One region of the Kitasatospora sp. NPDC056531 genome, then DNA from elsewhere that is predicted to be linked to it. Evidence: riboswitches for the same ligand, from Rfam matches in the RefSeq annotation. Region 1 holds a riboswitch; each other region holds the start of a gene.
What was found. A riboswitch is a leader RNA that binds a small molecule or an ion and turns the genes downstream of it on or off. The one in region 1 is predicted to bind cyclic di-AMP.
Positions count from the first base shown of each region.

Region 2: linked by a shared signal. The riboswitch ahead of ACFQ87_RS20085 (transglycosylase family protein) and the one ahead of ACFQ87_RS27455 (peptidoglycan DD-metalloendopeptidase family protein) in region 1 are both predicted to bind cyclic di-AMP.
Region 3: linked by a shared signal. The riboswitch ahead of ACFQ87_RS24165 (transglycosylase family protein) and the one ahead of ACFQ87_RS27455 (peptidoglycan DD-metalloendopeptidase family protein) in region 1 are both predicted to bind cyclic di-AMP.
Region 4: linked by a shared signal. The riboswitch ahead of ACFQ87_RS42400 (CAP domain-containing protein) and the one ahead of ACFQ87_RS27455 (peptidoglycan DD-metalloendopeptidase family protein) in region 1 are both predicted to bind cyclic di-AMP.

Region 1 covers NZ_JBHTTU010000038.1:33,935-40,886, forward strand. Annotated here, with positions in the region: gene ACFQ87_RS27435 (DUF3037 domain-containing protein) at 1-289, shown strand, start outside; gene ACFQ87_RS27440 (MarR family winged helix-turn-helix transcriptional regulator) at 448-906, shown strand; gene purB (adenylosuccinate lyase) at 1,084-2,514, shown strand; gene ACFQ87_RS27450 (MFS transporter) at 2,522-3,976, opposite strand; cyclic di-AMP (ydaO/yuaA leader) riboswitch at 4,379-4,553, shown strand; gene ACFQ87_RS27455 (peptidoglycan DD-metalloendopeptidase family protein) at 4,556-5,674, shown strand; gene ACFQ87_RS27460 (hypothetical protein) at 6,048-6,269, shown strand; gene ACFQ87_RS27465 (hypothetical protein) at 6,254-6,511, shown strand; gene ACFQ87_RS27470 (APC family permease) at 6,466-6,952, shown strand, end outside.
Region 2 covers NZ_JBHTTU010000022.1:15,141-22,092, forward strand. Annotated here, with positions in the region: gene ACFQ87_RS20080 (cytochrome P450) at 1-1,033, shown strand, start outside; cyclic di-AMP (ydaO/yuaA leader) riboswitch at 1,244-1,410, shown strand; gene ACFQ87_RS20085 (transglycosylase family protein) at 1,415-2,212, shown strand; gene eno (phosphopyruvate hydratase) at 2,502-3,791, shown strand; gene ACFQ87_RS20095 (septum formation initiator family protein) at 3,982-4,449, shown strand; partial or broken gene ACFQ87_RS20100 (DUF501 domain-containing protein) at 4,421-4,937, shown strand; gene ACFQ87_RS20105 (exopolyphosphatase) at 5,110-6,045, shown strand; gene ACFQ87_RS20110 (NAD(P)/FAD-dependent oxidoreductase) at 6,474-6,952, shown strand, end outside.
Region 3 covers NZ_JBHTTU010000030.1:80,389-87,340, forward strand. Annotated here, with positions in the region: gene ACFQ87_RS24150 (glycoside hydrolase family 13 protein) at 1-423, shown strand, start outside; gene ACFQ87_RS24155 (LacI family DNA-binding transcriptional regulator) at 449-1,468, shown strand; gene ACFQ87_RS24160 (hypothetical protein) at 1,566-1,766, opposite strand; gene ACFQ87_RS24165 (transglycosylase family protein) at 2,028-3,269, opposite strand; cyclic di-AMP (ydaO/yuaA leader) riboswitch at 3,256-3,457, opposite strand; gene ACFQ87_RS24170 (hypothetical protein) at 3,983-4,933, opposite strand; gene ACFQ87_RS24175 (DUF397 domain-containing protein) at 5,491-5,754, shown strand; gene ACFQ87_RS24180 (ATP-binding protein) at 6,090-6,629, opposite strand.
Region 4 covers NZ_JBHTTU010000153.1:272-7,223, reverse strand. Annotated here, with positions in the region: gene ACFQ87_RS42420 (hypothetical protein) at 1-132, opposite strand, end outside; gene ACFQ87_RS42415 (hypothetical protein) at 189-1,058, opposite strand; gene ACFQ87_RS42410 (hypothetical protein) at 1,534-2,394, opposite strand; partial or broken gene ACFQ87_RS42405 (IS200/IS605 family accessory protein TnpB-related protein) at 2,759-4,402, shown strand; gene ACFQ87_RS42400 (CAP domain-containing protein) at 4,453-5,466, opposite strand; cyclic di-AMP (ydaO/yuaA leader) riboswitch at 5,469-5,637, opposite strand; gene ACFQ87_RS42395 (helix-turn-helix domain-containing protein) at 6,117-6,734, opposite strand; gene ACFQ87_RS42390 (cupin domain-containing protein) at 6,806-6,952, shown strand, end outside.

The DNA of each region.
Region 1 (6,952 bases):
CCGGCAGAGCGCGCACCTGGCCGCGCGGACGCACCTGGACCAGGCCCGGCTGCTGGCGCTGGACCCGGTGGCGGACGTGCAGGGGGTGCGGCGGGCGCTGCAGGGGATCGAGGCGGTCTGCCTGGGTGGGCCGTCGGCTGGTCCGGCGGCCTCGGACAGCCCCGGGCAGCGGTTCCGCTGGCTGACCGCGCCGCGCAGCGCGATCGTCCAGCCGGGGCCGGTGCACACCGGGCTGACTGCGGACGCGGACGCGGAACTACGGCGGCTGTTCGACCAGCTGGTGCTCTGATCCGGCCCTGACCCGTTGTGATGCGGCCCTGATCCGCCGGGATGCGGTGCTGATCCGCTCCGGTTCTGCTCCGAATGGCGGGACTGTGAGGCGACTCGCCGACGGTTGCCGTGGTCAAAGCTTGAGTTACTGAAGCAGTGGGTCGTACGCTGGGCCCCATGGGTTCGACCTCGACGACGACCGTACCGACCAACGCCGAGCTGATGGAGGCGTTGGCCGCCGTCGGCGCCGCGTACTTCCAGGACTTCGCGGCGGCCGCGGCCCGGCACGGGCTCTCCTCCTCGCAGGCCAAGGCGCTGGGCTCAGTGCAGGAGCCGGTGCCGATGCGGGCGCTGGCCGGGCGGCTGGGCTGCGACGCGTCGAACGTGACCGGGATCGTCGACCGGCTGGAGTCGCTGGGCCTGGCCAACCGCGCGGCGGCGGCCGGTGACCGCCGGGTGAAGATCGTGGTGATCACGGAGGAGGGCCGGGAGATCCTGAACCGCATCCGCGGTGAGATGGCCCGTACCCATCGGGCCTTCGAGGCGATGACCGACGAGCAGCGGGTCGCCCTGCACTCGATCTGCGCGCAGGTCCTGCCGGTGCTGGCCGGTCGGACGGGCGGCGCGCAGCAGTAGCGGTCCGCCCGGCGCGATGGTGGCCAAGGTGCCGACGGGCGCGGGCGGTTCGGCGGGCGATTGGGCGGGCGGTTCGGCGAGCGGAACGGCGAGTCCGTCCGGGCCGCGTTCGGAATCCGGCCCGGCCGCCCCAGCCGCCGACGTTCGGCGTGACCTCGGCTGTTAGGCTTGCGAAGCGTGAGCGCGAAGCCCCAGATCCCCAATGTCCTGGCCTCCCGGTACGCCTCGGCGACCCTGGCCCAGCTGTGGTCCCCCGAGCACAAGGTGGTCCTTGAGCGCCACCTGTGGCTCGCCGTCCTGAAGGCCCAGCAGGACCTCGGTGTCGAGGTGCCGGCGAACGCCGTCGCCGACTACGAGCGGGTGATCGACCAGGTCGACCTCGGCTCGATCGCCGCCCGTGAGCGGATCACCCGCCACGACGTGAAGGCCCGCATCGAGGAGTTCAGCGAGCTCGCCGGCCACGAGCAGATCCACAAGGGCATGACCTCCCGGGATCTGACCGAGAACGTCGAGCAGCTGCAGATCCGCCAGTCCCTGGAGCACGTGCGGGACCGTACGGTGGCCGTGCTGGTGCGCCTGGCCAGCCTCGCCGCCCAGCACTCCGAGCTGGTCATGGCCGGCCGCTCGCACAACGTGGCCGCGCAGGCCACCACCCTGGGCAAGCGCTTCGCGTCGATCGCCGACGAGCTGCTGGTCGCCTTCCGTCGCCTGGAGGAGCTGATTGCCCGCTACCCGCTGCGCGGGATCAAGGGCCCGGTCGGCACCGCCCAGGACATGCTGGACCTGCTCGGCGGCGACACCGAGAAGCTGGCCGAGCTGGAGCGCCGGGTCGCCGGGCACCTCGGCTTCGAGAACGTGCTGACCAGCGTGGGCCAGGTCTACCCGCGCTCGCTGGACTTCGAGGTGCTCACCGCCCTCGTCCAGCTGGCCGCCGCGCCGTCCAGCCTGGCCAAGACCATCCGTTTGATGGCCGGCCACGAGCTGGTGACGGAGGGCTTCAAGGAGGGCCAGGTCGGCTCCTCTGCGATGCCGCACAAGATGAACACCCGCTCCTGTGAGCGTGTCAACGGCCTGGCCGTGATCCTGCGCGGCTACGCCTCGATGACCGGCGAGCTGGCCGGTGACCAGTGGAACGAGGGCGACGTCTCCTGCTCGGTGGTGCGCCGGGTCGCGCTGCCGGACGCCTTCTTCGCCTTCGACGGCCTGCTGGAAACCTTCCTGACCGTCCTCGACGAGTTCGGCGCCTTCCCGGCCGTGGTCGAGGCCGAGCTGGACCGCTACCTGCCGTTCCTGGCCACCACCAAGGTGCTGATGGGCGCGGTGCGCGCGGGCGTCGGCCGGGAGACCGGGCACGAGGTCATCAAGGAGCACGCCGTCGCCTCCGCGCTGGCCATGCGCGCGGGCGCCCGGGAGAACGAGCTGCTGGACCGACTGGCCGCCGACGAGCGGATCCCGCTGGACCGGGCGGCGCTGGACGCGCTGCTGGCCGACAAGCTGTCGTTCACCGGTGCGGCCGGGGCGCAGGTCGCCGAGGTGGTCCGCCAGGTGGAGGCCGTCGCGGCGGCCTACCCGGAGGCGGCCAAGTACGCGCCCGCCGACATCCTCTGACGCGGCGTCAGTTGTCTGGCGAGGGCCCTGCCACCGTTCCGGTGGCGGGGCCCTCGGGCGTCTTGGTGTGTCCGGGGTCGAGCGGCGGGGTGGTGGTGGCGCAGGGCCAGTCGCAGTTCGGCTCGGCCACCGGGTGCTCGTCCGGGGTGAGCACGTTGCCCCGGACGGTGACGAAGGCGATCAGCCCGCCGCAGGCCAGCAGGCCCGCGCAGATCAGCATCGCGGTGTGGAAGGCGGAGTCCACCGAGGACGGCACCCGGTAGGCATCGCCGCTCAGGCCGGCCAGCGCGGGGAGGGCGGCCACCGCGAGCAGGCCGGCCGCGCGGGCGGCGGCGTTGTTGACGCCGCTGGCGATGCCCGCGTGCCGTACGTCGACGGCGGCCAGCACCGTCGCGGTCAGCGGTGCGACCAGCAGGGTCATCCCGCTGCCCATCACCGCGACGGCGGGCAGCACGTCCGCCCAGTAGGAGGAGCCGGGGCCGGTGCGCAGCATCAGCAGCACCCCGGCGGCGCAGAGCAGCGGGCCGACGGTGAGCGGGATGCGCGGGCCGATCCGCTTGCCGAGGCGGCCGGCGCGCGCCGACAGGGTCAGCATCAGCACCGTGATCGGCACCAGGGCGAAGCCCGAGACCAGGGGCGAGAAGCCGGACACGATCTGCAGTTGGACCACGAGCAGGAAGAACACCCCGCTGAAGGCCGCGTAGACGCAGAGGGTGACCAGGTTCACGGCGGTGAACAGCCGGGACGAGAACAGCCCGAGCGGCAGCATCGGATCGGGCACGCGGCGCTCGACGGCGACGAAGGCGGCGCCGAGCAGCAGGCCGATCGCGCCGGTGAGCCAGACGGCGGGGGACAGGCCCTCCCCTGCGGCGGTGAGCGCGTAGGTGATCGCGCCGAGGGCGAGTGCGGCGAGCAGTGCGCCGGGCACGTCGAAGCGGCCGGAGGCGGACTCGTCGCGGCTCTCCGGGACGTAGCGGGAGGTGACCGCGATCACGGCGGCGGCCAGCGGCAGGTTCAGCAGGAAGATCCAGCGCCAGCCGGGGCCGTCCACCAGCCAGCCGCCGAGGAAGGGGCCGATGGCCGCGGACACCCCGCCGAGGCCGGACCACAGGCCCACCGCCGCCGAGCGGTCGTCAGGATGGAAGACGGCCTGGAGCATGGCGAGCGAGCCAGGGGTGAGCAGCGCCCCGCCGATGCCCTGGACGGCGCGGGCGGCGATCAGCACGTTGATGTTCGGGGCGAGGGCGCAGGCCGCGGAGGCGGCGGCGAACCAGACCACGCCGATCAGGAAGACCTTGCGCCTTCCGTACCGGTCGCCGAGCGCGCCGCCGAGCAGGATCAGGCCCGCCAGGGTGAGCAGATAGGCGTTCAGCGTCCATTGCAGGGACGCCAGGGAGGCACCGAGGTCGGCGCCGATCCGGGGCAGGGCGACGTTCACCACGGTGCCGTCGAGCAGCGCCATGCTGGAACCGAGCACCGTTGCCAGGAGAACCCAGCGGCCCTGCGCGGTGCTCAGGCGCAGGGTGCCGGCCGTTGAGGTGGCCACGGCCTGATCCTGCGCCCGGCGGGGTGCACGTGACAAGGGTCACCGGGACGGTGTGTCCGGGGTGGTCGGTGCGTGAGCGGACGGTCACTCTGGGCCGCCGAGGTCGGCGAAGGGTCGTGGATCAGTGGCGCCGAGTGAATGGATTGTGTACGCACTGTGCTGCGGGTCATGCGGAGGGTCACCGCGCCCCGGAGGGTTGTCGCCGGTTCAAGAGATCGACATTGCTTCACCCGAACGGATGGGTTTTAGTTCAGCGACTACCTGGCCAGCCCGGGTGGACCCACCGGGTGGAACGCCGAGTCCTGCCGCTGTCCGGTGGTTCGAACTGAGCTCTGCACGGCAGGAGCGGGGGACCCACAGGTAAGTCGCCGGACCGGAGGTCCGCGCTGTTCAGCGCGAACGTCCAGGACCGGCTTGGGGTGAAGCCGCGCATGCGGCCGGGCAGCTCCAGCCCGAACCCGACAGCTCACCTCGCAGGCGTCGGAGAGGAATCCCATGCCTGCTCAGGCTCGTCGTATCGCCCTGCCCCGCGCCGCCCGCATCGGCATCGCCACCGCCGTCACCGGTGTCTCCTTCGCCCTGCCGCTCGTGACCACGATGAGCGCCCAGGCCCACAACGCCCCGGCCGCCTCGGTCGTGCAGCACGCCGCCGCCGTCGACGCCGAGTCGGCGGCCCCGGCCGCCGCCCACGAGGGCTACCGCGTCGTCGGCGGCGACAGCCTGTCCAAGATCGCTGACGCCAGGAACGTCGAGGGCGGCTGGCCCGCGTTGTACGAGCAGAACCGCTCGGTGGTCGGTGCCGACCCGAACCTGATCTTCCCGGGTCAGTGGCTGTCGCTCGCGGCCCACGCCGATGCCGCCGCCCAGTCGGCTGCTCCGGCCCAGCTGGCCGCTCCGGCCGAGCCCGCGGCCCCGGCCGAGCCCGCGGCCCCGGCCGAGCCCGCGGCCCCGGCCGAGCCGGCCGCTCCGGTCACCCAGAGCGCCGCAGCTGCCGCAGGCGCTCAGGTGCAGGTTCAGACCGAGGCCGCCAAGCCGGGCGCCCAGGTCCAGACCCGGATTCAGAACGCCGCTCCGGCTAAGGCCGTCGCTGCCGCCCCGGCTAAGGCCGTCACCGCCGCTCCGGCTAAGGCCGTCGCTGCCGCCCCGGCTAAGGCCGTCACCGCCGCTCCGGCTAAGGCCGTCGCTGCCGCCCCGGTCGCCGCCACCTTCGGCTACGTCGCCCCGCTGGCCAACCCGGTGCTGGGCGAGGCCTACGGCGTGGCCGGCTCGATGTGGGCCTCCGGCCACCACACCGGCCAGGACTTCGTCGCCTCCACCGGCACCCCGGTGCGCGCGGTCGCCAACGGTGTCGTGGTGAAGGCCGGCAACGGCGGTGCCTACGGCAACGAGGTCGAGATCAAGCTCGCCGACGGCAAGTACGCCCAGTACGCGCACCTCTCCGTGATCGGTGTGAAGATCGGTCAGACCGTCACCGTCGGCCAGCGGCTCGGCCTCTCCGGCGCCACCGGCAACGTGACCGGCCCGCACCTGCACTTCGAGATCCGCACCGGGTCGGAGTACGGCTCGGACATCAACCCGGTCACCTACCTGCGGGCGCACGGCGTCGCGCTCTGACGCTGCGCAGACCCTGTTCGGACCCCGCGCTGACCGCGGGTTTCAGGAACCACCGCTGGTGCGGGGCGAATCGACCGCCCGGGATGGTCATGTCGGGTGACCGCTCGACCGGGTGATCGCCGCACTGGTGGACATGGGCGCGGGACACGCCCAAGGCCGGCCCGGCTTCGCGAGGACCCCTCGTGGAGCCGGGCCGGCCGTTGCCGTTCGCGGCTCCGGATGAGTTCGAGTGGTCGAACTGGGCGTCAACTCCTGCTGGCTTTGGCGAGATTCGTCGTCTTTTGGGCGCGGCCCCGGTCGCGCGATGCTGTCGGGCAGTCGGCGCCCGGCCTTGCTCCGCTTGCGTGAGGGTCTGGACGGGCGAGGAGGCCGTATGGCGGTCGGGAGCGGGGACGCGGTCGGGGAACGGGCCGACGCGGGCGGGGTCGACCGGTTGAAGGCGGGCTCGGTCGGCCTGGTGGGCGTGGTGTTCATGGCGGTCGCCACGGAGGCCCCGATCACCGCGATGACCGGGAACCTGCCGATCGTCGTCGGGCAGGGCAACGGGGCCGGTCGCCCGCCGCGTACATCGTGGCGACCGTGGCGCTCACGGTGATCTCGGTCGGGTACGTGGCGATGGCCCGCCACATCACGGCCGCCGGGGCGTTCTACGGGTACATCTCGCACGGGCTGGGCCGGGTCGCCGGGATGGCCTCGGGGCTGTTCGCGGTCATGGCGTACATCGTCCTCGAGGCCTCGATCATCGGCTTCTTCGCGTACTCGCTGCGCGGGCTGGTCCGTTCGCAGCTGGGGTGGACCTCGGCTGGGGTTGGTACGCGCTGTTCGGGGTGGCCGTGATCGGGGTGATGGCCTGGTTCGACCTGCACCTGACGGCGAAGGTTCTCGGGGTGGCGCTGGTGCTGGAGATCGGGGTGCCAGGCGCGGTCTCGCTGGCCGTACTGGCCTCCGGCGGCGGGCCGGACGGGATCGTGGGTGAGGCGGTGCACCCACTGAACGCGCTGAAGGGGGTGGGGAGTTCGGGCGCGGCGGGAGCCGGGTTGGGGCTGTTCTTCGCGTTCTGGTCCTGGGCGGGCTTCGAGTCGACCGCGATGTACGGGGAGGAGTCGCGCGACCCGAAGCGGGTGGTGCCGCGGGCCACCCTGGTGTCGGTGGTCGGGATCGGGCTGTTCCACGTCTTCGTGTCCTGGATGATCGTGTCCGGCAACGGAGTCGGGCACGCGATCGCGGTGGCGGGCGGGGCGGTGCCGGGCAAGGACGGGAACAGCCTGTTCTTCGACC
Region 2 (6,952 bases), on a different contig from region 1:
CCTGATGACCCACCTGCTGAACATCGACCCGCCGGACCACACCCGGCTGCGCCGGCTGGTGTCCAAGGCGTTCACGCCGCGCCGGGTGGCCGAGTTCGAGCCGCGGGTGCAGCAGCTCACCGACCGGCTGATCGACGGCTTCGCGCAGCGCGGTTCGGCGGACCTGATCCACGAGTTCGCCTTCCCGCTCCCCATCTACGCGATCTGCGACATGCTGGGCGTGCCGGCGGAGGACCAGGACGACTTCCGCGACTGGGCCGGCATGATGCTGCGACACACAAAGCCGGGCCACGGCGGGAGCCAACGCGGCGGCGTGGGACGGGCGGTGAAGCGGATGCGGGCGTACCTGCTGGAGCTGATCCACCGCAAGCGGGCCGACCTCGGTGACGACCTGATCTCCGGTCTGATCAGGGCCAGTGACCACGGCGAGCACCTGACCGAGAACGAGGCGGCCGCGATGGCCTTCATCCTGCTGTTCGCCGGTTTCGAAACGACCGTCAACCTGATCGGCAACGGGACGTACGCGCTGCTGCGCAACCCGGGGCAGCGGGTGCTGCTGCAGGAGTCGGTGGTGCGCGGGGAGACCGCGCTGCTGGAGACCGGGATCGAGGAACTCCTGCGCTACGACGGGCCGGTGGAGCTGGCGACCTGGCGGTTCGCGACCAGGCCGCTGACCATCGGCGGGGTGGACATCCCGGTGGGCGATCCGGTGCTGGTGGTGCTGGCGGCGGCGAACCGCGACCCGGCCCGGTTCGCGGACGAGAACACCCTCGACCTGACCCGGGTCGACAATCCCCACCTGGGGTTCGGGCACGGCATCCACTACTGCATCGGCGCCCCGCTGGCCCGGCTCGAAGGACGCGCCGCGCTGGCCACGCTGCTTTCCCGGCTGCCCGATCTGCGACTGGCCGAAAGCCCGGAGAATCTCCGCTGGCGGGGTGGCCTGATCATGCGTGGATTGCGCGAACTTCCGGTCGAATTCAGTCCCGAGATCCGGTCTCCGCATGCCCTTCCTGAGGCTTCGACACGCTGACGGGACGCCGTTGATGCCCTCCTGACAGCGGGGTGAACACCCATCAATCCGGACAAACAGGCGCAGTTGGTAGGCGATTGATCACATGCCGTAATTCCTGTGTGATGTCGGCGATATGAGCTTGTGATTGGTCTGAGGATCTGTCTAGTCTCCCTGGAGTTCGCAGCTGCGGACCTCGTGCGCGGAACGCCGAATCCTGCCCGCCGCGCCACGGGAAACCGACCAGACCCTTGGGCAGGGGCGGGGGAACCAGGTTTGTTGCCGTCCTCCACGGCTTGGGGTGAAGCCGCCCGAGCGGAACGTCTCCGCGCACGGCGGCCGGGCCACCTCCCGGTCCGAACCCGACAGCTCACCTCGCAGGCGTGCGGAGAGGGACCCTTCATGCTGTTCGTTGGAACTGGCCGTCACCGTCGTCGCACCCAGGCCGAGAAGGCCATCGCCGTCGCCGGTGTGGCCGGCGTCGGACTCGCGATGCCGCTCCTCGCCGCCACCGGCGCCTCCGCCGCCCCGGCCTCCGCCTGGGACTCCGTCGCCCAGTGCGAGAGCGGCGGCGACTGGAGCATCAACACCGGCAACGGCTTCTACGGCGGCCTGCAGTTCACCTCCAGCACCTGGAAGGCGTACGGCGGCACCGCCTACGCGCCGCAGGCCAACCAGGCCAGCAAGGGCCAGCAGATATCGGTCGCCGAGAAGGTGCTGGCCTCCCAGGGCCCGGGCGCCTGGCCGGTCTGCTCCGTCAAGGCGGGCCTGAGCAAGGGCGGCGCCCCGGCCGCGGTCGACACCTCCTCGGACGCCAAGCCGCAGTCCGCCCCCCAGCAGCAGACGCCCAAGCAGCAGACGCCCAAGCAGCAGGCCCCGGAGCAGCAGGCCCCCAAGGCGGACGCGAAGCCCGCCCAGTCGTACGCTCCGAAGCACGCCGCCCCGAAGCAGGCCGAGAAGCCCGCGGAGCAGCCGGTCCAGCAGTACGTTCCGAAGCACGCCGCCCCGCGCGCCGCCCAGCCGGCCCAGGCCGCCCCGGCCGGTCACGACTACACCGTCCACTCCGGTGACACCCTGTCGAGCATCGCCGCCGCCCAGAGCGTGTCCGGCGGCTGGCAGGCGCTGTACGACGGCAACCGCGGCACGGTCGGCGGCGACCCGAACCTGATCATGCCCGGCCAGGTCCTGCACCTCGGCTGAACCGGCCCGTAGGGCCTCGACCGAGACGGTCCGTAGGACCTCGAACAGCACCCCGGGGACGAAGGGGGCCGCACCCGGCCCCCTTCGTCCGCATTCGTCCGCGCCGGGGGGACAAGCTGGGACAAGCAGGTGAACTACCGGTGGGTAGTAGGGCCACACGCTGAGACGGAACCGAGGCCAACGTGGCCCCGGGAGCTCGGGCGGTTAGGCTCTGGTCGTAACGACTCCGCAATCGTCCCGCCGACAGCACCACCGTCAGCCGGACCCTGCTTCCGCAAGGAGATGCCTCGTGCCGTCCATCGATGTCGTCGTAGCCCGTGAGATCCTCGACTCGCGCGGCAACCCCACGGTCGAGGTCGAGGTCGGCCTCGACGACGGCAGCACCGGTCGTGCCGCTGTCCCCTCGGGTGCCTCGACCGGCGCCTTCGAGGCGCTGGAGCTGCGCGACGGTGACAAGAACCGCTACTTCGGCAAGGGCGTCGAGAAGGCCGTCCTGGCCGTCATCGAGCAGATCGGCCCGGAGCTCGTCGGCTACGACGCCACCGAGCAGCGCCTGATCGACCAGGCCATGCTCGACCTGGACGCCACCCCCGACAAGTCCTCGCTCGGCGCCAACGCCATCCTGGGCGTCTCGCTGGCCGTCGCGCACGCCGCCTCCGAGGCCAGCGACCTGCCGCTGTTCCGCTACCTGGGCGGCCCGAACGCGCACGTCCTGCCGGTCCCGATGATGAACATCCTCAACGGCGGCTCGCACGCGGACTCCAACGTCGACATCCAGGAGTTCATGATCGCCCCGATCGGCGCGGAGTCCTTCTCCGAGGCCGTCCGCTGGGGCGTCGAGGTCTACCACACCCTCAAGGGCGTGCTGAAGGAGCGCGGCCTGTCCACCGGCCTCGGCGACGAGGGCGGCTTCGCGCCGAACCTGGACAGCAACCGCGAGGCCCTGGACCTCATCATGGAGGCGATCCAGAAGGCCGGCTACGTGCCCGGCCGTGACGTCGCGCTGGCCCTGGACGTCGCCTCCTCCGAGTTCTACCAGGACGGCGCCTACCAGTTCGAGGGCAAGGCCCTCTCGGCCGCCGAGCTCATCGAGTACTACGCCGAGCTGGTCGCCGCCTACCCGCTGGTCTCCATCGAGGACCCGCTGGACGAGTCGGACTGGGACGGCTGGAAGGCCATGACCGTCAAGCTGGGCGACAAGGTCCAGCTGGTCGGTGACGACCTGTTCGTCACCAACCCGGCCCGCCTGGCCAAGGGCATCGAGACCGGCACCGCCAACGCGCTGCTGGTGAAGGTGAACCAGATCGGCTCGCTGACCGAGACCCTGGACGCCGTCGAGCTGGCCCAGCGCAACGGCTACCGCTGCATGATGTCGCACCGCTCCGGCGAGACCGAGGACGTCACCATCGCCGACCTGGCCGTCGCCACCAACTGCGGCCAGATCAAGACCGGTGCCCCGGCCCGCTCCGAGCGCGTCGCCAAGTACAACCAGCTGCTGCGCATCGAGGAGATCCTCGACGACGCCGCCGAGTACGCCGGCCGCGGCGCCTTCCCGCGGTTCCGCTCTGCGGACCAGTAGGCACAGTCGCTCTGCGGACCAGTGAGCACAGTCGCTCCGCGGACCCGTCCGCACAGCAAGCACGAGGGCTGAGCAGCCGAGCTAGCGCAAGCCTGACCGGTGCCCCGCCGCACACCCCGTAGGGTGGACGGCGGGGCACCGTCGCGACCAGGAGGGGATACGGGAGATGGCTGGCTGGAGGATCCCGGGCTTGGCGGCCCGACCTCGGTTCACGAGCCGGGCGACCGTCCTCGTCCTGGTGCTCTGCTCCCTGGTGGCGATCCTCGCCTACCCGACGCGGCAGTTCATCTCCCAGCGCGCCGAGATCTCCGCCCAGCGGGCGAAGGCCGACCACGTGCGCCAGCAGGTCGACCAGCTGCGCCGGGACAAGGCCCGCTGGCAGGACCCGGAGTACGTCAAGGCGCAGGCCCGCGCCCGGTTGCACTACGCGGTGCCGGGGGAGACCCCGTACATCGCGGTGGACCCGGCCGGCCCTGCCGCCCAGCCCTCCGCGCCCGCCGCACCCGCCCCCTCCGGCGGTACGGCCCAGGCCGCCAAGCCCTGGTACGCCAGCGTCTGGGACTCGGTGGACGCCGCCGACACCGTCGCGCTGGCCCCCGCGACCCCCCGTCCGCTCCCCCCGTCCCCCGTTGGAGACCCCACCCCCCATGACCACTGAGAACCACCCCGCCGTCTCCGACGCCGACGTCGCGGCCATCGCCGCCCAGCTCGGCCGGGTGCCGCGCGGCCTGCGCGGTGTCGCGCACCGCTGCCCCTGCGGCAACCCCGACGTCGTGGAGACGGCCCCCCGGCTGCCGGACGGCACGCCGTTCCCGACGCTCTACTACCTGACCTGCCCCAAGGCCGCCTCGCTGATCGGCACCCTGGAGGCGGAAGGCGTGATGAAGGAGCAGAGCGCCCGGCTCGCCGAGGACCCGGAGCTGGCCGCCGCCTACCAGAAGGCGCACGAGGACTACATCGCCCGGCGCGACGCGATCGAGGTGCTGGAGGGCTTCCCGAGCGCCGGCGGCATGCCGGACCGGGTGAAGTGCCTGCACGTGCTGGTCGGGCACTCGCTGGCGGCCGGCGAGGGCGTCAACCCGTTCGGCGACGAGGCGATCGGCATGCTGGAGGACTGGTGGGCCAAGGGCCCGTGCGTCTCCCCGGCCGAGGTCGAGGCGGCCGGTGAGCGGGTCGCCCGCAACCGCGCCAAGGAGCAGGACCACGAGGCCGTGATCGCGGCCAAGCAGCAGAAGACGGCCGAGCGCGCCGCCAAGAAGCGCGCCGCCGAGGCCGCGACCTCGGAAGCCGGCGCCCCGGAGCAGGAGTCCGAGTGAGCATGACCCGCGTGGCCGCGATCGACTGCGGCACCAACTCGATCCGCCTGCTGGTCGCCGACCTCGACCCGGAGACCGGCGCGATCACCGACCTCGACCGCCGGATGATCATCAACCGGCTGGGCCAGGACGTGGACCGGACCGGTCGGCTGCACCCGGACGCGCTGGCCCGCACCTTCGCGGCCTGCCGGGAGTACAAGGAGATCATCACCGGCTTCGGCGTCGGCCCCGAGCACACCCGCTTCGTCGCCACCAGCGCCTCCCGGGACGCCGAGAACAGCGACGAGTACGTCAAGGGCGTGCGGGACATCCTGGGCGTCGAGCCCGAGGTGGTGAGCGGTGAGGAGGAGGCGCACCTGTCCTTCGTCGGCGCCACCAAGGAGCTGGCCAGCGGCCAGTTCCCCGCTCCTTACCTGGTGTTCGACCTCGGCGGCGGCTCGACCGAGTTCGTGCTCGGCGGGGCGGACGTGCAGGCGGCGCGCTCGGTGGACATCGGCTGCGTGCGGCTCACCGAGCGGCACTTCGGCGGCGCCGAGCTGCCCTCTGAGGAGCAGATCGCCGAAGCCCGGGCGCATGTCCGGGCCGAGCTCGACAGGGCCGAGGAGGTGGTCCCGCTGACCGGCGCGGCCACCCTGGTGGGCCTCGCGGGGACGGTCACCACGGTGTCCGCGATCGCCCAGGACCTGCCCGAGTACGACTCCGAGCGGATCCACCACTCCCGTATCAGCCGCGAGCAGGTCGCCGGGATCGCCCGCCGGCTGCTCGCCGCCACCCACGCCGAGCGCGCGGCCATCCCCTCGCTGCACCCGGGCCGGGTGGACGTGATCGCGGCCGGGGCGCTGGAGCTGCTGGAGATCATGGAGCGGACCGGCGCCGCCGAGGTGGTCGTGAGCGAGCACGACATCCTGGACGGCATCGCCTGGAGTACGGCGTCCTGACGGCCCGCACAGCTTACTGAACCGGGCCCGACACCCCTTCCGGGGTGCCGGGGCCGGGGCGCGTACGGACACGGGTGGAAATGTTCGTGAATTTCTTCACATGGCGATCCGGCCATTCGTCGCACCCTGGGGCCCGCTACGCCCGAATTGTGGGACCGAAGGCCTGCCGGTGGTCGGGCCCGCTGGATCGCAGGTCAGGCCTCGTCTGGGGTTTGAAAATCGAAATCACGCGCGGGAACCCGGGTGCTGCACGGATCGTTGCTGCTCAGCAGGGTGGTGCTCCGGCGCTCGCTCACAAGGGGCCGTTGGGCCCCGTGAGCCGGCCCGCAGGGGGATTTTTTGTGGGCGCGGAGTGTAGCACGGGGTGTCCATGTGCTTGTGACCGGGCTCACGAAGGCTGCTCCGGACGGTGCTGGATACTTTCGGATATGAGCACCACGGAGCGTCCTCGCATCCTCATTGTCGGCGGTGGTTACGTCGGCCTGTATGCCGCGATGCGCATCCTCAAGAAGATGCGCTACGGCGAAGCGACCGTCACGGTCGTGGACCCGCGGTCGTACATGACGTACCTGCCCTTCCTCCCCGAGGCGGCCGGCGGCAACGTCGCGCCCCGCAACCTCGTCGCGCCGCTGCGCAGCGCCCTCAAGCAGGCGGAGGTGCTGACCGGTTCTGTCACCGGTATCGACCACGCCCGTAAGGTCGCCACCATCCAGCCTGCGGCCGGCGACAGCTACGAGCTGCCCTTCGAGTACCTGGTCGTCGCGACCGGCTCGGTCTCCCGCACCTTCCCGATCCCGGGTCTGGCGGAGAACGGCATCGGCATGAAGACGGTCGAGGAGGCCATCGGCCTCCGCAACCACGTCATGGCCCAGCTCGACAAGGCCGAGTCCACCACGGACGAGGAGGT
Region 3 (6,952 bases), on a different contig from region 1:
GGCCAGGACGGCTACCGCGACGGCTGCCGCGTCCCGATCCCGTGGTCCGGCACCGAGGCCCCGTACGGCTTCGGACCGGTGGCGGGCGGGCCGTCCTGGCTGCCGCAGCCGGCCGAGTGGGCCGCGCTCAGCGTCGAGGCGCAGACCGGCGACCCGACCTCCACCCTGGAGCTGTACCGCAGCGCGCTGGCCGTCCGCCGTGCGCAGCCCGACCTGGGCGCGGGTACCGAGGTCGAGTGGCTGGACGCCCCCGAAGGCACCCTGGCCTTCCGCCGCGGCTCCTTCGTCTGCACCGTGAACACCACCGGTGAGCCGGTGCGGATAGCGGCGCCCGGTCGACTGCTGCTCGGCTCGACCGAACTCGTGGTGGACGGTGGCGAGACGGTGCTCGCTCCGGACAGCACCGGCTGGTGGGCGGTCTGACGTGGGTGCAATAGGCTCTGGGCCCGTGACTACGGCGCGACTCTCAGACATCGCGGCGCAGGCGGGGGTCAGCGAAGCCACCGTCTCCCGCGTACTCAACGGCAAGGCGAACGTCTCCGCCGCGACCCGGCAGACCGTGCTGGCGGCGCTCGACGTGCTCGGCTACGAGCGGCCGACCCGGCTGCGCCAGCGCAGCGCCGGGCTGATCGGGCTGATCACGCCGGAGCTGAGCAACCCGATCTTCCCCGCGCTGGCGCAGGTGATCGAGCAGGTGCTCAGCCGGCACGGCTACACGCCGGTGCTGTGCACCCAGACGCCGGGCGGGTCCACCGAGGACGAACTGGTCGAGATGCTGGTCGACCGGGGCGTGGCGGGCATCGTCTTCGTCTCCGGGCTGCACGCCGACAGCACGGCCGACCACGACCGCTACGCCCGGCTGGCCGGGCGCGGGGTGCCGTTCGTGCTGATCAACGGCTACAGCGAGCGGATCGACGCGCCGTTCATCTCGCCGGACGACCGGGCCGCGATGTGGATGGCCGTCCAGCACCTGGCCGAACTCGGGCACGAGCGGATCGGGCTGGCGGTCGGGCAGCGGCGGTACGTGCCGGTGCTGCGCAAGATCGAGGGCTTCACGGCCGCGATGCGCGAGGTGCTCGGGCGCAGCCAGGAGGAGGCGGAGGAACTCGTCCACCACACGCTGTTCAGCGTGGAGGGCGGGCACGCGGCGGCCGGCGCGCTGCTCGACAAGGGCTGCACGGCGATCGTCTGCGGGAGCGACATGATGGCGCTCGGGGCGATCCGGGCGGTGCGGCAGCGCGGGCTGTCGGTGCCGCAGGACGTGTCGGTGGTCGGCTTCGACGACTCGCCGCTGATCGCCTTCACCGAGCCGCCGTTGACCACGATCCGCCAGCCGGTCGAGGCGATGGCCACGGCGGCGGTGGACGCGCTGCTGGAGGAGGTCGGCGGGAACGCCGCCCAGCGCGGGGAGTTCATGTTCCAGCCGGAGCTGGTGATGCGCGGGTCCACCGGGGCCTGCGCACGCTGACCCCTGGTACCGGGTGGTGGTACTCAACTGACGGGCCCCGGAGGGCGGTTGCTCTCCGGGGCCCGTCGGCGTGCGTCTGCTCGACCGTGCGGTCCGGTCAGCCCTCCTGGACGGCCGGGCGGTCGGCGGTGAGCCGGTGGCCGTCGGCCGCGTCGCCGGTCCTGGTCTCGGTGCGGCGGCCGCGGGCCAGGTAGTCGCGCAGGATCAGTTCGACCGCGTCCTGCGGGCTTTTGGTGCCGGAGAGCAGCATCGCGTCTATCGCGAGGTTCGCGTCGAGCGTGATGGTGACCTGGGCCATGCTGATTCCTCCTCGGGTGCAGAGCAGCAGCATGCCCGTCGGGGCGGGGTTTCACCATGCGAATACGCCGAAACCCCGGGGAGGAGCGACCAGACTCTCCCCGGGGGTGGCGGGTGGTCAGCGTTCGGATGACGGCTGACAGATGTTGAATTCTGTTATCTGAAATCTGTTACCTGTCAGCTGTTCGCTGTTGTCCGTCAGCTGTGGGCCCGTGGGCTGCGGGCCCGTGGGTTGTGGGCGTCTGGGCCCGTGGGCCGTTGCTCAGACCCGGCCGGCGAAGTCCGGGGCCCAGTTGGCGATGGTCTGCTCGCGCACGCCCGAGCTCGGGTTGGCCGCCTCGATGTACTTGCCGCCGCCGATGTAGATCGCGACGTGGTACACGCCGGAGTTCTGGCCGTTGTTCGACCAGAACAGCAGGTCGCCCGGCTGCAGGCTGTCCAGCGAGACGTGGGTGCTGGCGGCGGCCTGGTCGGCGGCGACGCGCGGGATGTTGATGCCCGCGGCGCGCAGCGCGGCCTGGGTCAGGCCGGAGCAGTCCCAGCCGCCGTTGCCGGTGCCGCCGTAGACGTAGGCCTGGCCGACCTTGGACTCGGCGAAGGACACCGCGGCGGCCATGCTGCCGGTGGCGGCCTGGGCGACCGGCTTGGCGACCGGCTTGGCAGCGGGCTTCGAGGCCGGCTTCGAGGCCTGGGTCTGGGCGATCGGCTTGGCGTTCACGGCACCGCCGTTCGCGGCCTGGCCGGCCTTCTGGGAGCGGTTGAACCAGCCGAAGTTCGAGCCGGAGGTGGACGAGGAGGACTTGTCGGCCTGGGCCTTGTCGCCGTCGCCGAAGGTCAGGTGCTGGCCGGGGTAGATGGTGTCCGGGCCCTCGGTCAGGGTGGCGCGGTTGAGGTCGTACAGGTGCTGCCAGCCGCCCTGGACGTTGTTCTTCGAGGCGATCGAGGACAGCCAGTCGCCCTCGACGACGGTGTAGTCGGTGGAGGACTGCGCCTGCTCCTGGGCGGGCGCGGCCGGCTTGGCGGGCTTCGCGGCCGGGGCCTGGCTCTGCGCGGGCTTGGCGGCGGGCTTGGCGGCCGTGCCGGCGGAAGTGTCGACGGCGGCCGGGGCGCCACCCTTGGTCAGGCCGGCCTGGACCGAGCAGACGGGCCAGGCGCCCGGGCCCTGCGAGGCGAGGACCTTCTCGGCGATGGCGATCTGCTGGTCCTTGGTGGCCTGGTTGGCCTCCGGGGCGTACGCGGTACCGCCGAAGGCGGCCCAGGTGCTGGAGGTGAACTGCAGGCCGCCGTAGAAGCCGTTGCCGGTGTTGATGCTCCAGTTGCCGCTGCTCTCGCACTGGGCGACCTTGTCCCAGGTGGCGACGGGGGCGGCGTTGGCGGTGCCGGTGGTGAGGCACGGGATGGTGAGACCGACACTCGCGACGCCGATGGCGGCGATCACGCGACGGGTACGGCCGGACGGGCGGGCGCCGTTGGTGGGCAGCATGAAGACGCGGTCCTCTCCCACGCCTGCGAGGTGAGCTGTCGGATTCGGGCTGGAGTTGCCCGGCCGCGCTGTGGACGCGGCTTCACCCCTAGCCCTGGACCGTTCCGAGGAGCGGCCCGGGGCGACTTACCTGTGGTTCCCCCGCTCCTGCCGTGGTGCGTTTTCGCGCTGCCAGGACATCCGACGGCAGGACTCGGCGTTGCGGATGAACTGGGTCCGTGTGGTTACGAACTGGGGAGCACGTTAAGCGGACTTAAGTTCAAACTGCAAATATCTGTGACGCGCATCACGGTTTAGTGGAAACTGTCAAATTGGACACGGATCATGATCGTAAATGATCGTTTTTCAGCAACGCTGCTGTGGATTCCCGCAATTGTCTCCGCTTCAGAAGTGAAGTGACGGAGTGTAGAAGTGTGCGATGGCGCGTCGGGCGCAACAGGGGAGTAGTCGTGAATCGAGCGCCGGAATGCGCGCCCGGCATTTACGCTCAAAAGCGACAAAACGGACATAGCGGCCTATTGGCCGTTATGCTTCTGTAACTCCCGAAGCTCCTGTAATTCCCGTACCTGGACAAGCTGCGGGGCGAGCCGAAGAAAATGAACGAGGGCGGGTGGAGGAGCGGCGGAAAGGGCGGGCCGCAGGGCAGGCCGGTGCAAGCCGAAGGGCCCGGAACGCAGTCGTTCCGGGCCCTTGGGTACGGCGGGGAGTGTGTGACGGCGGTCGCGGGCCGCCCGCTAGGCCTCCACGGACCCCTGGGCGGCCGCGTGGGCGCCGCGGGAGCCCTCCTGGGCCCCGGCGGCGGCCGCGGCCTCCGCCTCGGCCCGGGCCAGCTCCTCCGGCGTCGGCGTCGGCAGTGCGGCCAGGTAGGTGGAGGCGATCAGCTGACCGACGGCCGGGTAGGCGCCCAGCGGCGCGGCCGACGGGCAGCCGGTCTCCTCGGCGGCCGTGGCGAGCAGCTCCGAGTCCGCCTCGGGCCCGATCACCAGCGGGGCCAGCGCGGGGCGCTGGGAGCCGGTCTCCTTGAGGTGGTTGACGGCGTCGGCCACCGAGCCGGGGACGTCGAGTGCCGCGGCGACGACCGGGACGGCCAGTCGGGCGGCCAGCAGCACGCCGGTGATGCCGGCCGCGGCGGCCGCGTCCTCGCCGCCGACGGTGGTCAGGACCACGCCGTCCGCGGCGGTCGCGATGGCGAACAGCCGGGCCCGGTCGGCCCGGGCCAGCCCGGCCTCGGACAGCCGCACGTGCACGGCCTCGGCCAACAGCGGGTGCGGGCCCAGTGTGTCGGTGACGGTCGCGCCGTACTCGGCGGCGAGGGCGTGAAGCCCGGTCAGGAAGTCGTGCGGCCCGGGCACCAGCGGCACCACGACGGGCGCCGCCAGGCCGGCCTCGGCGGCCTCGGCCAGCAGCTCGGCGACGGTGCGGTCCTCCCCGCCCTCGCCCTCGGCGTCGCCGGTCGGGAGGTAGCCGACCGCGGCCTGGACGCCGGCGTGCTCGCTGCGGACGATCGAGAGCAGTTCCTCGACGACCGAGCGGGACTCGGGCCCGGCGGTCGCGGGTACGGCGAGCACCAGGGCCGGCGAGCCGGTGCGGATCTCGGGGCGCTCGGGACGGCGATGGCGCCCCCGCGCACGGGAGCCTGGAGTGCGGACGGGCAGTGGCGCGCCCGGGATGGCTGCGGTGCTCATGCCGGAGATCGTAGGACATCAGCCCGTCAGGGCTGCAGTCGGCTGCCGTACGGGTTTCGGGTGGTCGCGGTGCGAGGGTCGTGTCTCCGCCGTCCCGGTCCGGGCGGTTTGCCTACAATCCGGACATTCCTCACCCAACCCCGGCGCGGACGCACGTAGTTGCCTCGACGTGTCCCGTGGGGCGTCGCGTTGCACCTGTGGCGCGTGAGATGTCTCACAGTCGAAGGGCGGCCTGACGGAGGGTCACGGCGGTGCGACTCCCGGCGTTCGAAGATCAACATTCAGCGGGGGGCCGCTCACGGCCGGTTATCGAGATCTCGTCGATTCAGTCGGCTATGTCCGTTTACGTACCGTCAGGAGAAGGGTCCGTGAAGAGTTCGAGGCCGCCGGCAAAAGGCCTCGTGCACCTGCAATGTCCCGTGCTGATGCACGTGCACTGCGGCTATCATCGCGTCAAGTGAGGCGTTGTGCCGGACCGGTACGGGGCCGGTCCGCTCCTTCGACGGTGCCGGGGCGCCGCGCTGGACGACAACTCCGGAGCTCTTCGGGAGACTTCTATGCACGACTCGCAGGACACGCACGGCTCGAACCACGCCTACAACGGGATGGCCGCCGCCGACCTCAGGGGGGTGGTCTGGCAGAAGAGCCGACACAGCAACTCCCAGGGCAACTGCGTCGAGTTCGCGGCCCTGCCCGGCGGCGACGTGGCGATGCGCAACTCGCGCTTCCCGGACGGTCCGGCGCTCATCTACACCCGGGCCGAGATCGCCGCCTTGCTGCTGGGGGCCAAGGACGGGGAGTTCGACCACCTGGCGGTCTGACCGGTCGCCGCTTCACCATCGGGGGGCCGTCGTGGGTGCTGACACCACGACGGCCTTTGTCTTTTCCCCGCGGGCGCTCCCGCGGGTGGGGCCGGGCCGGGTCGTGCCTGGCCGGGGCCTGTAACGCGCGGGCCAGGGTCTCCAGTGCGCGGGCCGGGGCCTGTGACGCGCAGGTCCGGGCGCGTGGCGCACGGGTCGGAGTGCCCGGCGTGGGGTGCCGGAGGCGGAGGCGGAGGCGGAGGCGGTCCGGTGTCGAAGGGCCCGAGGGGCCGGCGGAAGGGCCCGGGGCGTGGTCCTCCCGGGTCGTCCCCGAGCCGGCCGCGCGCCGCACGGCGCTAGGCCGAGCGCCGGTGCCGTCCACCGATTTCGACACGTCCGTCGAGTCCGCCGCCCTGGGCCGGCTCCGCCTCGAACATGGCCCAGACCACCTTGCCGCTGCCCAGAGGGTGCCAGCCCCAGGAGCGGCTGAACGACTCCACCAGGTGCAGCCCCCGGCCGGATTCGGCGACGAAGTCCGCCTCCCGGGCGATCGGTCCGATGCTGCTCGGATCGCTCACCGCGCAGACCACCTGGGGTGCGCGGTGCACCAGGCTTATTCGGATCGGCAGCCGCCCCTCCAGGGTCGGCTGTACGGGAAAGTCGTACTCGCCCGGGCGGCCGCCCGACGGGTCGGGCCCTGCACCGATCGCATGCCGGAGCGCGTTGGTCACGAGTTCCGAGGCCACCAGCGCGACATCGTCGAACAGCTCCATCAGGCCCCAGCGCTGAAGAGCGGTCCGGGCGAAGTCGCGCGCGGTTCTCACGGCTTCGAAGCGAGGAGCGAGCGTACAGGTGACCACATGGGGGTCAACCGCCAAAGCCGTACCGGTGCTCATGAAGAGCTCCTCCCATAAGGGGGCGGACACGGCTGGACCCGCCGGGGTCATGCCGGTCACCTCCGACTCGCTCGGCCGCTCGGCCGCCCCCTCGACCAGGCGCGCGCGCACTCGAACGCCCGATGACGCGGGGGACGCCGCCGGGTCGGTGCACGGAGTCGCGCGTGGGGTCGACGCGGAGCCCGCGGGATTGCCAGGGATGTGCAGGTGCACGTGCACCATGGTGGTGTGCGCTCACTGCAGATGCAAGAGTCGATTCACGTGCAGTCGCACTATTGGCATATGCAAGCGCCGGATGCACGTGCATCCTGGTGTGCGGAGTG
Region 4 (6,952 bases), on a different contig from region 1:
GGGGTTGCCGGTCAACACGCCTTCGGTGGGCGGGCTTTGGGGCTGCGGCGGGACGGGTGGCGCGGGCGGGACGGGTGGCGCGGCCGGGTCGGCGGCCGGCGCGGGCGGCGGCTGCGTGGGTTCGGTGGTCACGGAAATGGCTCCAGAGGAGGAAGGGGTGGCGTCGGAGGGCGGGCGCGGGCGCGGGCTCAGCCGCCGGAGGCGAGCCACTCGCGCTGGCGCTTCATCACGTCGCTCAGCAGCGCCTTGTCCGGCGTGCCCTTCACCTCGACGTCGATGGTGTACTGGACGTCGCCCTGGCTGCCGATGCCGGTCATCGAGCCGGTGAACGCCTCGTTCTTGGGCTTCTTCCGGAAGCCGTGGGCGTTCGGGTCGCCGTCGATGTCGATCGGCTCCTCCGACTTGATGTTGTAGAACTTGACGAACCTGCTCGCGATGTCGGCGGACCCCAGGTGCAGCAGGGTGACCGTCACTTCGGCCTTGCCGTCGGCCGTCCGGTAGGTGCGGGTGGCACCGTCCTTGTAGCCCATGTTGCCGAGGAGGGTGTCGATGTCGTCCGGCTTGCCGAACATCTCGGAGACGTTGTCGTGGGTCAGCGCCATCCCGTCCGCGGGCCCGTACGACTCGCCGCCGTCGGGGATCGGGAGCAGGAAGTAGCGCAGGTCGCCCTCGTGCTTGGAGCCGTTGACCGTGCCCTTGACGGTGCTGGTGGGCTTGGGCTCGGCCGGGACGGCGGTCGGCACCGGGACCGGGGTCGCGGAGGGCGTCGCACTCGCGCTCGCACTCGCCGAAGCGGTGGCGCGCGGGGCGGGCGCCGCGGCGGCCGGGCGGCTGTCCGGCTTGCCGACCGCGACGGTCACCGCGGCGCTGGCCGCCGTGACGGCGAGCAGCCCGGCGGTGGCCAGCGCGACGCCGACGGCGCGGGGCAGACGGCGCGGGGCGGGGCCGGACACGGGACCCGCGACGACCTCGGGCTCCGGCGCAACGGCGGGCGCCGGCTCCGCGACCGGCTTCGGCGGCGGATCGGTGAAAGCGCTCTCGTTTTCGGGCGCGGACAAAGGACTCCCCCAGGGGAAAAGTGGATTTCGCACGCGGACCACTCTCGGATTCCGCTCCCCCGCGGCTCTCCGGACCGTCCGCCACGTGGCTCAGCAGGCATTATGAGAGTTCGATGACAGCGGTGCCAACAAATTCAACCACCGCACTCCCGCCCAAGATCCACAAATCGGACACGCCGTAATCCAAACGCAACCGGCCGACCGGTGTGCCGGGGAAAGGCGGTGGGTCTTCGCGGGCGAACCGGTTCACCGCCCGGGCCACAGCGGTCCGGTGACCGCGCGACAGGGAACCGCGAACGGGCAGGACGTGGCCGCCCGTCCTGCCCGGACGCCGCGCCCCTGACGGCGCGGCGTCCGGGACCTGCTTGCGGAGCTCACTCCAAGTCCCGCAGCCAGAGGGGCACTTGGCTCCCTCTCCGGCGTGACCGGAGGGGGTTGCCCCGGCCTTGCGGCCGGACTTTCGGTGCGCCCGGTCTCAGCGCTGGGACTCGCAGGCGAAGACCGTCTTGCCGACGGCCGTCTGCAGCGGGGTCAGGCGGTCGACGAGCTGCTGGCGGTCGGTGGCGCGGCCGTCGTTCCACTGGCCGAGGGTGGCCAGCATCGCGCGGCCGGCGCCGGTGAAGGCCTGGACCATGCCGCTGTCGGCGGGCAGGACGGGCAGCCCGGAGGCGGGTGGCGGGGCCTGGGCGCCGACCTCGAAGTCCTCGAAGTCCATGGTGAGTTCGGTGACCAGGTGGACGGTGTCCTGCGGGTCCTTCATGGTGAACAGGGCCAGGTTGAACTGGTTGTTCTGCGGGTCCTTGTAGAGGGCGATCTGTTCGCCCAGGCAGCCCTTGCTCGACTTGATCAGGGCGATCAGCCGGGGGCCGACCGAGTCGGGCTGGGTGCACGAGGCCAGGGTGGCGGAGCCGACCTTGGTGTAGACGGTGCCGTCGGCCGCCTTCACCTCGGCGGGGAAGACCTGGTCCAGCGGGATCTGGGGCCGGCCCGCGGCGGCCGGGGCGCTTGAGGTGGCCCGGCCGGTCGGGGTGGCCTCGGCGGAGGCGGCGGCGGGGGCCGCGGTGCCCGGGGCGGTGGCCGGCGCGGAGGCGGCGGCGGTGGGGGCGGTGTCCTCGGCGGGCTGCAGCAGTTTGAAGCCGAGGACGGTGAGGGCGGCGGCGCCGAGGGCCAGGGCGAGGTTGCGCGGCCAGACCCGCTTGGGCGGCGGGTCGCCGGCCGGGCGGTGCACGTTCTTCTCCGAGATGGTCGCGGCCTTGACGAAGTCGTCGTCGAGGGTGACGTTCCACTGCTCGTCGTCTGGTTTGTCCTGGCCCGGGGTCGGGTCGCCGTTTCGCATAGCGACGTACCGTAGCGATCACGACGTGCACATACGACACTCAGATAATCACATCTTGATCACCTTCGGGGGCCCGGGCCGTACCCGCCGCGGCGGGTGGGCCAGCGGCCGCGGAAGCGGGTGGCGGCCGAACTCAGCCGTGCCGGCCGGGGCGATCCCGCTGCGCCCCGGCCGGCCGGCACCGCTGCGGGGCGGTACGGCGTAGGGCCCGGTGGATCGGGGTTTGTGAACTGCTGGGGATTGAGGTCGTTTTGGTGCGCATAAGTGTCCACAAGTGCCTTTTCAATCACGGCTTGTTGGATCGATGAGACGACTGTCGGTGGTGTGTGTGAGGGTGGTGGCACTGACTGGGAGGAGGGATGGCATGACTGGGCCGAAGAGGAAGCTCCGGTCAATCGACGCGCCGTTCGTTTCCCTTGGCCCGTCGGGTGTGACGGTCCGTGACCGTCTCAAGGGCCTCACTCCCGAGGACGAGAGGGTGCTGCGGCTGGTCGGCGGGCACATGGGGGCTCTGGCGTCGAAGGACCTGAAGGCGCGCTGCGCGGACGGCCTGGAACACGGCAACGGGACGTGGGCCGCGCGCAGACGTGACCTGACCGTGGAGTCGTCGTCGCGCTGGGCCGGGAGCGTCACCAAGGCGACGCACGACCAGTGGGCGCTGTCGCGTCGTGGGCAGGCCGCGTACCTGGACGCGTTGGACACAGGCATCCGGATGCTGCGCCACCGTCTGTCGTTGCCGGTCAGGCAGAAGGGCACCAAGCACGCGCCTGGCGGCTTCCGGTCCAGGCACGAGCGGTTCGTCAAGTCCCGCCGTCTTGCGGCCCTTGAGGAACGGCGTGCGCAGGTCGCGGCTGATCGTGAGGTCGGGTGCGTGCGGGTGGTGCGCGGCGGGCGGAAGCTGCTGAACACCCGGCACAACCTGGCGGCGGCGAACCTGACCGAGGCCGAGTGGCGGGCGCGGTGGGAGGCGTCCCGCTGGTTCTTGTCCGCCGATGGGGAGTCGGGGAAGCGGTTCGGGAACGAGACGATCCGGGTCACCCCGCAGGGGGAGGTGTCGATCAGGCTGCCCGCGCCGCTCGCCGGGCATGCCAACGCCGCCAGCGGCAGGTACGTCCTTGCCTCGAAGGTGGCGTTCGCGCACCGGGGTACCGAGTGGGCCGACCGGATCGAGGGTAATCGGGCGGTGGCCTACCGCATCCACCTGGACGTGGCCCGGGGCCGCTGGTATCTGGACGCCTCCTGGACCCGGCCCGTGGTGCGGACGATGCCGCTGGAGGCGGCCCGCGCGGCCGGGATGGTCGGGGTGGACACCAACGCCGACCACTTCGCCGCCTGGCACCTCGACGCCCGCGGCAACCCGGTCGGCGAGCCCCGCCGGTTCCGCTACGACCTGACCGGCACCGCCACCCACCGCGACGCCCAGGTCCGCCACGCCATCACCCGGCTCCTGCACTGGGCGAAGCGGTGCGGGGTGAGGGCGATCGGCCTGGAGAACCTGGACTTCACCGCCGAGACCACCCGCGAGAAGCACGGCCGCCGCAAGCGGTTCCGGCAGCTCGTCTCCGGCATCCCCACCGGCCGGCTCCGCGCCCGGCTCGTGTCCATGGCCGCGGAGCTGGACATGGTCATCGTCGCCGTGGACCCCGCCCACACCTCCCAATGGGGCGCGCAGCACTGGCAGAAGCCGCTCGTGACACCCACCCGCCCTACCACCCGGCACGATGCCGCCAGCATCGCGATCGGGCGACGCGCCCTCGGACACCCGATCCGGCGACGGACGGCACCGCCCCACGACGACCGGAGCGATCGTCGTGGGCATCGGACCGTCCAGGCCCCATCGGGCATCCGAGGGCGTGAGGAGACCCGCCGCCCCGTCACGGACCGCGCACACGATGCGCGCCGCCGGACGGGGACCACGAGAACGCGGGCGACCAGTCGGGCATCCACCACCGTTCGGGATGCACGCAGTGATCAGACCTGGGTCCAAGACTCACTCCTGATCACTTAATTGGAACGGTTCGTGGTCAGGGGCCTCGTCCTACGTCCTTGACGGACGGGTCAGTTGGAGAAGTCCTGGGTGAGCCAGACGGTTCCGCTGGCGTCCCGGTGGACGGCGATGCCGATGTGGGTGAACTCGCTGCTGAGGATGTTCTTGCGGTGGCCGTCGTTCGGCGGCGTCTCGTTCAGCATGTCCTGGGTCAGGCTGACCGCCATGGCGGCGATGTCCTGGGCCGAGGTGGAGACCCCGTTGCCGTAGCCTATGTTCTCCCCGACGGCGTTCCACTGGACGCCTGCGGCCGTCTCCCGCGCCCCCAACTCGGCCTCGCCCGGGCACTGGTGGGACATGCCGCAGCCGCCGGCCATCGTCTGGTCGTGGGCCCCGGCGCTGCTGGTCAGCCCCGACGTGATGGTGTAGGCGGGCAGGCCCTGGGCGGCTCGCGCCTGGTTGATCAGTTTGAGGACCTGCTGCACGGCGTCCGAGCTCGAACCGGTCTGCGCGGCCGGGGCGGTGGGGATGGCCGCGGGGGCGGGGGCGTGCGTGGCCGGGGCGGACGGGGACGACGGGGACGACGGCGCGGACGTGTGGGACGCCGGGGTCGGAGCCGGAGCGGAGGGCCGCGCCGAGTGGGAGCCCTGGGGCTCGCCGCCGGGTCGCGCGGCCGCGGATTCCGGAGCGCGGGAGGCCGCGGATTCCGGGGCGCCGGAGGCCGGGGCGCCGGATTCCGGGGCGCCGGAGGCCGGGGCACCGGAGGCCGGGGCACCGGAGGCCGGGGCGGACGGCGACGGTGAGGCTTGCGAGGCTTCGGCCGGGGCCGCAGCGGAGGGCCCCGCGGCGTCCGGGTCGGCCTGGTGGCGGCGCTGACCATCGGAGTCGCTCTGGTGCCGGTGCTGGTGGTGCTCCTGCCACCCGGCGTGGCTCGCGTACGTGTGGGAGCCGGGCGCGGCGGAGGCTCCGCTCGCGCTCAGCAGCGGCAGCATGAGGCCGGCGCCGGCGATCCCGACGGTGGCGGCCAGACGCGGGGTGTGTCTCCGGCGCGCACGGCGATGCCGGCCGGTACCTGAAGTCAGCATGGGGCGTCCCTCTGCGACGCCTGCGAGGTGAGCTGTCGGGTTCGGGCCGTGAGGTAGCCCGGCCGCACGCAGCGGCTTCACCCCTAGCCACACCCGTCTCGTCCGTGAACGGACCGAGCAGGGCGCGGCGAACTACCTGGTTCCCCCGCTCCTGCCCGGTGCACTGCTCGACGTCCGGCCGACCGGTGGACAGGACTCGGCGTCCCGGCGGCAGGGTCCGCAGGTGCGAACAGGTTGCACGCTAGGCAGATCGAGCCGGAAGACACAAGTTCGTATCACGCACATCACATGGACATTCAGCGAAGATCTGATGAAATGCCAAATTAGCTGACAAAGCGCCGCATAAATACCCTAATCGGACAACTCTCCCGGCTGTCGATGCCGGTCGCGACGGCCGCCGCCCGGGGGGCGGGGGCGCACAAGGCAGCTCGCGCGTCACCCCTGCCGATCACGCCTGGTATCTGGAGATCGACGCCCCCGTCCCCATGCCCGAGCCGAAGGAAGAGGGAGAAGGCTGACTTGGAGCTGGCTGGGCAGTGCACCCGGGTCCGCCCTCGCCCGGGCCGGCGCCCACGACTGTGCCGACGCCCTGCTCGCCGACCTCGCCCTCCTCGGCGATCACAGCTCCGAGCCCGCCGAGCACCTGGGACTCAGTCGACGCGGGCGCTGCCGAAGGTGCGGCGGTAGGCGCCGGGGGTGGTGCCGAGGGCGGCGCGGAAGCGGCGGCGCAGGTTGACGGCGGAGGCCAGGCCGACCCGCACGGCGACGGCCTCCACCGGCAGGTCGGTCTGCTCCAGCAGAGCCCGGGCGGCGTCGACGCGCCGGGCCAGCAGCCACTGGCCGGGGCTGGTGCCCAGCTGCTCGGCGAAGCGCCTGGCCAGGGTGCGCCCGGAGAGCCCGGCTCGGGCGGCGAGGTCCTCCACGGCCAGCCGCTCCCCCAGGTGCCCCTCGGTCCACTCCAGCAGCGGGGCCAGCGACTCGTCCGCCCGGGCGGGCACCGGGGAGCCGGGCGGCTGCCAGCCGGGGACGACCACGGTGTCGGCCCGCTCCAGCGCCTCCAGGCCCGCGTCGACCAGCAGTGGGACGCCGAGGGTGGTCGGCACCGGGCCGGGGGTCCGGGTGCACAGGGTGAGGTCGTAGTGGGAGGGCAGTCCGGCGCGTTCGGTGCCGAAGGCCTCGGCGGCGCAGGCGAGTTCGAACGGCGCCTGGGGTGCGCCGAGCAGGGCCACCACGCGGTGGCGGGCCGGGTTCGGGGCGGAGGCGTCCATGGCAGGAATGTACCTGAGGATGTCTTTTGGGACTCTGGGGCGGTGGGGGCGGCGGCGGCCACAGTGGGGGCATGAGCGAGAACGACGTGAACGACGTGAACGACGGGCTGAAGACGACGCTGCTGGCAGGGGACGTGGAGCCGGTCGAGGTGGGGCCGGGGATCGTGCGGCGGCGGCTGACGGCCACCGGGTACGCGCGCGGCTGGCTGATCGACTTC